3 regions of the Streptomyces sp. NPDC049040 genome follow, and region 3 is predicted to be linked to each of the others. Evidence: riboswitches for the same ligand, from Rfam matches in the RefSeq annotation. Region 3 holds a riboswitch; each other region holds the start of a gene.
What was found. Region 3 has a riboswitch for thiamine pyrophosphate ahead of ACGFMP_RS25755 (thiamine ABC transporter substrate binding subunit). Riboswitches for the same ligand answer to the same signal wherever they lie in the genome.

Region 1 (3,231 bases), on a different contig from region 3:
CGCCGCCGCGTGCGTCCGTACGCCCTTCGCCCCGTGCGGCGCCTGCCGCCGCGGGCTGCCGGTCGGCGCTGACCACCAGGGCGGCGAGCGCCGTCGTCAGCGGTACCGAGGCGACCAGGCCGATGCTGCCGACCAGGGTCCTGACGATCTCCTCGGCGACGAGTTCGCTGCCCGCGACCTGGAGCACCCCGCTGCGGGCGATCGAGAAGAGCAGCAGCAGCGGGAGCGCGGCACCGGCGTAGGCCATCACCAGCGTGTTGACGACCGAGGCGATGTGGTCGCGGCCGATCCGCATTCCGGCGCCGTAGAGCTTGCGCCGGCTCACGCCCGGGTCGGCGTCCTTGAGCTCCCACACCGCCGCGACCTGGGTGACCGTCACATCGTCCAGCACGCCGAGTGAGCCGATGATCACACCGGCGAGCAGGACGCCCTTGATCTGGATGCCGGGATAGAGGCTGTGGATCAGACCGGTCTCGTCCGAGGTGTTCCCGGTCAGATGAGCCCATGAGATGAACACCGAGCCGAGCACGCCGATCAGGAACAGCGAGCACAGCGTGCCGATCACCGCGACCGATGTACGGGCGTTGACGCCGTGGCACATGTAGAGCGCGATCAGCATGATCGCGCTGCCGCCGACCACCGCCACCAGCAGCGGATTGTCGCCGTGCAGGATCGCCGGGAGGATGAAGAGCGTCAGCACCCCGAAGGACACCGCGAGCGCGACCAGTGCCATCAGCCCGCGCAGCCGGCCGACCACGATCACCGCGAGCGCGAAGATCCCGGCCAGCAGGGCCAGCGGGAGGCCGCGCCGCACGTCGGTGACCGAGTAGCGCAGACCGGGCGGGGCGGTGGGCGCGTACGCCAGCACGACGCCCTCGCCCGCGGTGTAGCGGCGGGTCTGGTCCGGCTGCACGACCTCGGTGAAGGTGGTGCCCTTGTCGGGCCCCGACGTCACCTCCACCGTCGCCTTCTGGCAGACGTCACCGGCCGGCGCCCCGGCCGAGTCGGTGGCGGGGGCGGCGCCCGCGGCCTTGCAGGACACCGTGACCAGCTTCACGACCGTGCCCTGCCGGGTCTGCTGGTCGAAGCCCACACCGGTACGGGCGTGCTGCGGGGCGCCGCCCGGCCACAGCACGACCAGGCCGACGACCACGGCGGCGGCGAACGGCACCAGGACCGCGGTGATGACCCGGCGCAGCCGCCGGGAGACGGGCGGCACCGGACCGTGCGCATGGCCGTGCCCGTGCGGGTGTCCGTGCGCGGTGCCGTGGCCGGGTCCGCCGCCACGTCCCGACCCCTGACCGGGAACAGGAACAGGAACCTGACCGGGAAGAGGAAAGGGATCGGGACCGGGAACGGGCGCCGGGCCGCCGGCCGGTGGGCGGTGCGCGTGCTCATGGGGTGAGTCCACCGGCTGATCATCGCAAGGGCCCCTGGTGCCTGTATGCACCCGACCGCTACCGTTGGGGCCACCTTTGCAAACGCGGGAGCTCGGAGCACCGGGCTGAGAGGGCGCTGACAGCGGACGCGGCAACACGCCGACGCCACAGCTGCGCCGACCGCCGAACCTGTTACCGGGTAATGCCGGCGTAGGGAGTAGGTCTCATGACCACGCAGGACGCACGCACGCGCGAAATCGGCTGGCACAAGGGCTACCTCACCGGGTCACGGCCCGATGTGGCGGTCCCTGTCCGCCGGGTGCACCTCACCAACGGGCGCGATGTCACGCTGTACGACACATCGGGCCCCTACACCGACCCCGCGGTGGAGACCGACGTCCGGCGGGGCCTCGCCCCGGTCCGGGAGAACTGGATCATCGGCCGCGGCGACACCGAGGAGTACGCGGGCCGTCCGGTCCGCCCCGAGGACGACGGCATCAAGCACACCGCGCCCCGCGGGGGCCTGCGGAACCTGGACGCGGTCTTCCCCGGCCGGCCGCGGCTCCCCCGGCGTGCCCGCGACGGGCAGCCGGTCACCCAACTCGCCTACGCCAGGCGCGGCGAGATCACCCCGGAGATGGAATACGTCGCGCTGCGCGAGAACGTGGCGCCGCAGACCGTGCGCGACGAGATCGCCGCCGGCCGGGCCGTCCTGCCGGCGAACGTCAACCACCCGGAGATCGAGCCGATGATCATCGGCAAGCGGTTCCTGGTGAAGGTCAACGCGAACATCGGCAATTCCGCGGTCACCTCCTCCATCGAGGAGGAGGTCGACAAGATGACCTGGGCCACCCGCTGGGGCGCCGACACGGTCATGGACCTGTCCACCGGGCGCAACATCCACACCACCCGCGAGTGGGTGCTGCGCAACTCCCCCGTTCCCATCGGCACCGTCCCGCTCTACCAGGCCCTGGAGAAGGTCGACGGCCGCGCCGAGGAGCTGACCTGGGAGACGTACAAGGACACCGTCATCGAGCAGGCGGAGCAGGGCGTCGACTACATGACCGTGCACGCCGGCGTCCTGCTGCGCTACGTACCGCTCACCGCCCGCCGCAAGACCGGCATCGTCTCCCGCGGCGGCTCGATCATGGCCGCCTGGTGCCTGGCGCACCACAAGGAGAACTTCCTCTACGAGAACTTCGCCGAGCTCTGCGACATCCTCGCCGCCTACGACGTCACCTACTCCCTCGGCGACGGCCTGCGCCCCGGCTCCATCGCCGACGCCAACGACGAGGCGCAGTTCGCCGAGCTGCGCACCCTCGGCGAGCTGAACACCATCGCCAAGCGCCACCAGGTGCAGACCATGATCGAGGGCCCCGGCCATGTCCCGATGCACAAGATCAAGGAGAACATCGACCTCCAGCAGGAGATCTGCGAGGAGGCCCCGTTCTACACCCTCGGCCCGCTGACCACCGACGTCGCGCCCGCGTACGACCACATCACCTCGGGCATCGGCGCCGCGATGATCGCCTGGTGGGGCACCGCGATGCTCTGCTACGTCACCCCCAAGGAGCACCTCGGCCTGCCCGACCGCGACGACGTCAAGACCGGGGTGATCACCTACAAGATCGCCGCGCACGCCGCCGACCTGGCCAAGGGCCACCAGGGCGCCCAGGACTGGGACGACGCCCTGTCGGACGCGCGCTTCGAATTCCGCTGGGAGGACCAGTTCAACCTGGCCCTCGACCCGGACACCGCCCGCGCCTTCCACGACGAGACGCTGCCGGCCGAGCCCGCGAAGACCGCGCACTTCTGCTCGATGTGCGGCCCGAAGTTCTGCTCGATGAAGCTC
Region 2 (3,231 bases), on a different contig from region 3:
TCTCGGCTGCGTCTAGGAGTTCGACCGGGTCGGGCAGCAGCGTCCGCTCGTCCGCGATGACTTCGAGCTTCACCCAGTCGGTGCCCAGTGCCTCCCTGGCCAGCCGCGCGGTCAGCACGGCCTCGCCCGCGGTGAAGCAGCCCGCGGTGTTGGGCAGCACCCGGATGCCGTGCCGGGCCAGCACCGAGAGCACCGAGCCCTTCGTCGCCGGGTCGAGGCGCCGCATCGCGACGGTGGTCAGCTCGGTTCCCGAGGCGACCAGCGCCCGGTCGAGCACGTCGAGACTCGGCGCGCCGCCGGTCCCCATGATCAGCCGGGAGGAGAACTCCTCGCCGGCGATCCGCAGCGGATCGGCCGTGACGCCGGTGGTCGCCGTCATGGCTCAGCCCCCCTGGACCGCGGTGAGCACTTCCACCCGGTCGCCGTCGGCGAGGGGCGTGGCGGACCACCGGGTGCGGGGGACGACCGTGTCGTTCAGCGCGGCCGCCACGCCCGAGGGGGCGGAGGTCATGGTGGCCACCAGGGAGTCGAGGGCGATCGGTCCTTCGAGGGTGCGGGCCTCGCCGTTGATGCGCACGGTGATCGTCATACGGTCTGCTCCTGCCGCTCCTGCCGCTCCTGCCGCTCCGCCGCGAACCGCTGGGCGCCGAACGCGTGTGCGTAGGGCGGGAGTTCGCCGGTGTCCGAGGTCAGCACCTCGGCCATGACGTCCCCGGTGACCGGGGTGAGCAGCACCCCGTTGCGGTGGTGTCCCGTGGCCAGCAGCAGGCCGTCGAGTGCGGTCAAGCCGAGCAGCGGGGCGTTGTCGGGGGAGCCGGGGCGCAGGCCGGCCAGCGCCTCGGTGAGCGGGAGTTCGGTGATGCCCGGCACCAACTCGTGCGCGTCCCGCAGCAGTTCGTAGACCCCGCCGGCTGTCACCGTGGTGTCCCAGCCGAACTCCTCGCTGGTCGCGCCGAGTACCAGTTCGCCGTTGTCGCGCGGCACCAGGTAGACATGGCTGCCGCGTACCACCGCCCGCACCGTGCGGGACAGGAAGGGCGCGTGCGCCGGGGGGATCCGCAGCCGCAGGATCTGGCCCTTCACCGGGCGCACCGGCGGCAGCACCTGCGCGGGTATGCCCGCCATCCGGCCGCTCTCGCTGCCCGCCGCCAGCACCGTGCGGCCGGCGGTGACGGCCGTGCCGTCGGCCAGCAGCGCCCCGGTGACGCGGTCGGCCGCGCACTCCACCCGGACGGCCGCCGACCGCAGGAACACCACCCCGGCCAGCTCCGCCGCCCGCAGCAGCGCGGCGGCCAGCCGGCGCGGGTCGACCTGGTGGTCGCCGTCGACCCGCAGCCCGCCGCGGACGCCGGGGGCGAGCAGCGGTTCCAGCCGGCGGCAGTCCCGCCCGCTCAGCCACTGGGCCTCAAGGCCGAGCGAGGTCTGGAAGGCGTGCAGATCGCGCAACTGCGCCCGGTCGTCCGCGTCCAGCGCGACGGCCAGGGTGCCGCACGGGCGGTAACCGGTGTCAAGACCGGTGGCCGCGGCCAGTTCTGCGACGAAGTCCGGATACCGGGCCGCGGAGGCGAGGTTCAGGTCGAGCAGGGTCTGCTCGCCGTACTGCAGCTCGGTGACCGCGGCCAGCATCCCGGCCGCCACGTGGGCGGCCCCGCCACCGGGCGCGGGGTCGGCGACCGCCGTGCGCAGGCCGCGCTGCGCCGCCCGCCACGCGGTGACCAGGCCGATGATCCCGCCGCCGACGACCAGCACGTCGTGCTTTTCCGTATGCATGGAACTACCGCTCCTCTCCCTTCGCCGGCATGACCCGGATCAGGTTCTACGGTCGGCGGCCGTCAGCCGCCCTCTCAGCCCGGTCCGCCGGGCTCCCGCGAGTTCGCTTGCGCGGCTCACCCTATCCCTCCGCCCGCGGCGCACCACCCCCCGCGTCTCCGGCGCCCGCGGGGAGGGCCGTGCCGTCGCAGGGACGGGCCGCGGGACGCCCGGGGAGCCGCGCACGGGGGCGACGCGGGCGCCTCAGGGGCGGGGCAGGCCAGCCCCCGGGGCACCCTGGCGCTACGGTGAGTACGTGAGCGAGCGCAGCGCTGTCGTGGTGATCGTCGGGGCCGGGATGGCCGGGGTGCAGACCGCCGTGGCCCTACGGGAGCTGGGCTGGCGCGACCGGATCGTCCTGCTCGGCGACGAACGGCACCCCCCGTACGACCGGCCGCCGCTGTCGAAGGCGGTCCTGCTGGGCGGTGCCGACAGCGCTCCCGTCGACAACATCCGCTTCGACGTCGACTTCGACGCGCTCGGCGTCGACCTCAGGCTCGGCCTGCGCGCACAGGCCCTGCGCACCGCGGACCGCGAACTGATCACGGAAGCCGGCACGCTGCGCTACGACCACCTCGTGGTGGCCACCGGCGCCCATCCGGTCGCCCTGCCGGGGACCGCGGGCCTGCCCGAGGTCCACCTGCTGCGCACCCTGGACGACGCCGCCGCCCTGCGCCCCGTGCTGGACGCCCGGCAGCAGGTCGTGGTGGTGGGCGCGGGCTGGATCGGCGCGGAGTTCGCGACCGCCGCACGGCAGGCCGGCTGCGAGGTGACCGTGGTGGAGGCGGCGGACCGGCCGCTGGCCGGCGCGCTGCCCGCGGTGGTCACCGCCCACATGCGCGGCTGGTACGAGGAGGCGGGCGTGGAGCTGCGCACCGGCATCCCGGTGTCCCTGATCGAGCCCGGCTCCGTCGTGCTGGCCGACGGCAGCCGGCTGGCGGCGGCCGCCGTCGTGGTGGGCATCGGCGCCAGGCCCGCGACGGGGTGGCTGGCCGGCTCCGGCGTGCGGCTGGGCGGCGACAGCGCGGTCCTGGCCGACGACCGGCTGCGTACCACCGCCCCCGACGTCTTCGCGGTGGGCGACTGCGCGTCCTTCCCCTCGGCCAGGTACGGCGAGCGGATGCTGATCCACCACTGGGACAACGCGCTTCAGGGCCCGCGGACGGCCGCGGCGAACGTGCTGGGCGGCGACGAGCGCTACGACCCGGTGCCCTACTTCTGGTCCGAGCAGTTCGGGCGCTTCGTGCAGTACGCCGGCCACCACACGGACGACGACACGCTGCTGATGCGCGGCGACCCGTCAGGGGCGTCCTGGACGGTGTGCTGGCTGCGCGGCGAGCGGCTGGCCGCGGTGCTCGCCGTGGACCGGCCGCGCGACCTGGCGCAGGCCCGCAAGCTGATCACCCGCTCCGCGTCCGTGGA
Region 3 (3,231 bases):
GTGGCCGGCGCCCTGCTGATGCAGTACTTCATCGATGACGGCCGCTGGTGGCAGGGACTGCTGCTGGGCCTGGCCGCCGCCGTCAGCGCCACCCTCGGCGACCTCGGCGAGTCCATGATCAAGCGGGACCTCGACATCAAGGACATGGGCACGCTGCTGCCCGGCCACGGCGGCATCATGGACCGCCTCGACAGCCTCCTGCCGACGGCCCCTGTGGTCTGGCTGCTGTTGGTCGCCTTCGTCGGCAAGGGCTGAGCCCACCCTCGACCGGTGAACCCTTCCTCCGGAGGGTGAGACACTGGACGAATCATGCCTGCACCCGGAGAACTGACTTTCGCCGTGCCGCGCGGGGCCAAGAAGCCCCCGCGGCATCTTGCCGACCTCTCGCCCGCCGAACGACGTGAGGCGGTGGCCGCGCTCGGGGAGAAGCCGTTCCGGGCCAAGCAGCTGTCGCAGCACTACTTCGCGCGGTTCGCCGACGACCCCGCCGCCTGGACGGACATACCTGCGGCGGCCCGCGGCAAGCTCGCGGAGGACCTGCTGCCCGAGCTGATGACCGTGGTCCGGCACGCCTCGTGCGACGACGGCGACACCCGCAAGACGCTCTGGAAGCTCTTCGACGGCACGCTCGTCGAGTCGGTCCTGATGCGCTATCCGGACCGGGTGACGATGTGCATCTCGTCACAGGCCGGCTGCGGCATGAACTGCCCGTTCTGCGCCACCGGACAGGCCGGGCTGGACCGCAACCTGTCGACCGCGGAGATCGTGCACCAGATCGTCGCCGGCATGAGGTCGCTGCGCGACGGGGAGGTTCCCGGGGCCGCGGGCCCGGGCGGGCCGTCCCGGCTGTCGAACATCGTCTTCATGGGCATGGGCGAGCCGCTGGCGAACTACAAGCGGGTGGTCGGCGCGATCCGCCGGCTCACCGACCCCGAGCCTGACGGCCTCGGGCTGTCGCAGCGCGGCATCACCGTGTCCACGGTGGGCCTGGTGCCCGCGATGTACCGCTTCGCGGACGAGGGCTTCAAGTGCCGCCTCGCGGTCTCCCTGCACGCCCCCGACGACGAGCTGCGCGACACCCTGGTGCCGGTCAACACCCGCTGGAAGGTCCGCGAGGTGCTGGACGCGGCCTGGCACTACGCCGAGGTCTCAGGGCGCCGGATCTCCATCGAGTACGCGCTGATCCGCGACGTGAACGACCAGGCGTGGCGGGCCGACCGGCTGGGCAGGATGCTGAAGAACCACCGGGTGCACGTCAACCTGATCCCGCTCAACCCGACGCCCGGCTCCAAGTGGACGGCCTCCAGGCCGGAGGACGAGCGCGCTTTCGTCGCCGCGCTCGAAGCGCACGGAGTGCCGGTGACCGTGCGCGACACCCGTGGCCAGGAGATCGAGGGCGCCTGCGGGCAGCTCGCGGCCGCTTCGCGCTGACCTGCTGCTATCGTACGGTCGGCGACCTGCGGGGCACACCGGCCCAGGGCGTGACGACCGTTCGGTCGTACAAAAGAACATTCCGACAGGGGAGCGCCTGCGACGGCGCTGAGAGTGCGGCGAGGGATCCGATCGTGGGGTCCCAGGCCGCAGACCCTCCCACCTGATCCGGGTCATACCGGCGTAGGGAGTCATCGCAGATGAGAACCACACCTCGGCGTGCCGTCGGCGCGCTGGTCCTGGCCACCGCCGCGGCGACCGTACTGTCCGCCTGCGGCAGCGACTCCAAGGCGAAGGACACGGCGGGCTCCGGGTCCACCGGGAGCGGTTCCAAGACCGTCACCCTGGTCAGCCACGACTCCTTCGCGGCCTCCAAGTCCGTGCTGGCCGAGTTCACCAAGGAGACCGGCTACACGGTCAAGGTGCTGCGCGGCGGTGACGCCGGCGCGGCCGTCAACCAGGCCATCCTCACCAAGGACCACCCGCGCGGTGACGTCTTCTTCGGCGTCGACAACACCCTGCTGTCCCGGGCGCTCGACAACGGCCTCTTCACCCCGTACGCGGCCAAGGACCTCGCGCAGGTGCCGGCCGATGTGCAGCTCGACGCCGCCCGGCACCGCGTCACCCCGATCGACTCCGGCGACGTGTGCGTCAACTACGACCGGGCCTACTTCACCGCGCACCACCTGGCCCCGCCGCAGACCTTCGCCGACCTGGTCAAGCCGGCGTACAAGAACCTGCTCGTCACCGAGAACGTCTCGACGTCCTCGCCGGGCCTCGCCTTCCTGCTGGGCAGCGCCGCGACCTACGGCGACGACGGCTGGCAGGCGTACTGGAAGCAGCTCAAGAGCAACGGCGTCGAGGTCGTCGACAGCTGGGAGCAGGCCTACGACGACCGCTTCTCCGGTTCCTCCGCCGGCAAGCAGGCCAAGGGCGACCGCCCGCTGGTGGTCTCCTACGCCTCCAGCCCGCCCGCCGAGGTCGTCGGCGTCACCCCCGAGCCCGCCCAGTCACCCGTCGGGGTGGCCACCGGCACCTGCTTCCGGCAGATCGAGTTCGCCGGACTGCTGCACGGCGCGAAGAACACCGCGGGCGGCAAGGCGCTGATCGACTTCATGCTGGGCAAGACCTTCCAGCAGGACATGCCGCTGCAGATGTACGTCGACCCGGTGCGCAAGGACGCGGTCGAGCCGCCGGTGTTCGTCAAGTACGGGGCGAAGATCGACCACCCCGCCACACTGGCGCCTGACAAGATCGCCGCCAAGCGCGACGACTGGGTCGGCGCGTGGAATTCGATCGTCCTGAAGTGAGCGCACGGTGAGCACGCTGCGGACGGCGTACGACCGCGGGGCCGGCGGGGAGGGCGAACCCGGCGGCACCGGTCGCGTCCGCGGCCCCGGCGGCGCCGCGGGAAGGCGCGGCGCCGCCGTCCGCGCCGCCCTGATGGCGCTCCCGCTGCTGTTCTTCGCCGCCTTCTTCGCCTATCCGGTCGCGGCGATCGTCACTCGGGGCCTGCACCAGGGCGGCAGCTGGCAGTTCGGCCGGATCGGCGACGTCCTGGGCGACGGCGGGATCCGCCACGTGCTGTGGTTCACCTGCTGGCAGGCCGCCGCGTCCACCGCGCTGACGCTGCTTGTGGCGCTGCCCGGCGCCTACGTCTTCGCCCGGCTGGACTTCCCCGGGCGGCGGCTGCTGCGCGCGGTCGTCACCGTGCCCTTCGTGCTGCCGACCGTCGTCGCCGGCTCCGCCTTCCTGGCGCTGCTCGGCCGCGACGGCTTCACCGACTCGCTGTTCGGGGTA

Region 1: another riboswitch for thiamine pyrophosphate. It lies ahead of thiC (phosphomethylpyrimidine synthase ThiC); the one in region 3 lies ahead of ACGFMP_RS25755 (thiamine ABC transporter substrate binding subunit).
Region 2: another riboswitch for thiamine pyrophosphate. It lies ahead of thiO (glycine oxidase ThiO); the one in region 3 lies ahead of ACGFMP_RS25755 (thiamine ABC transporter substrate binding subunit).

Annotation. Positions count from the first base shown of each region.
Region 1 is NZ_JBICTO010000001.1:564,144-567,374, reverse strand. Features, by position in the region: gene ACGFMP_RS02605 (YibE/F family protein) at 1-1,219, opposite strand, end outside; TPP riboswitch at 1,474-1,613, shown strand; gene thiC (phosphomethylpyrimidine synthase ThiC) at 1,606-3,231, shown strand, end outside.
Region 2 is NZ_JBICTO010000002.1:893,872-897,102, forward strand. Features, by position in the region: gene ACGFMP_RS08850 (thiazole synthase) at 1-379, opposite strand, end outside; gene thiS (sulfur carrier protein ThiS) at 383-589, opposite strand; gene thiO (glycine oxidase ThiO) at 586-1,770, opposite strand; TPP riboswitch at 1,770-1,879, opposite strand; gene ACGFMP_RS08865 (NAD(P)/FAD-dependent oxidoreductase) at 2,066-3,231, shown strand, end outside.
Region 3 is NZ_JBICTO010000011.1:141,800-145,030, forward strand. Features, by position in the region: gene ACGFMP_RS25745 (phosphatidate cytidylyltransferase) at 1-255, shown strand, start outside; gene rlmN (23S rRNA (adenine(2503)-C(2))-methyltransferase RlmN) at 310-1,431, shown strand; TPP riboswitch at 1,509-1,638, shown strand; gene ACGFMP_RS25755 (thiamine ABC transporter substrate binding subunit) at 1,632-2,741, shown strand; gene ACGFMP_RS25760 (ABC transporter permease) at 2,875-3,231, shown strand, end outside.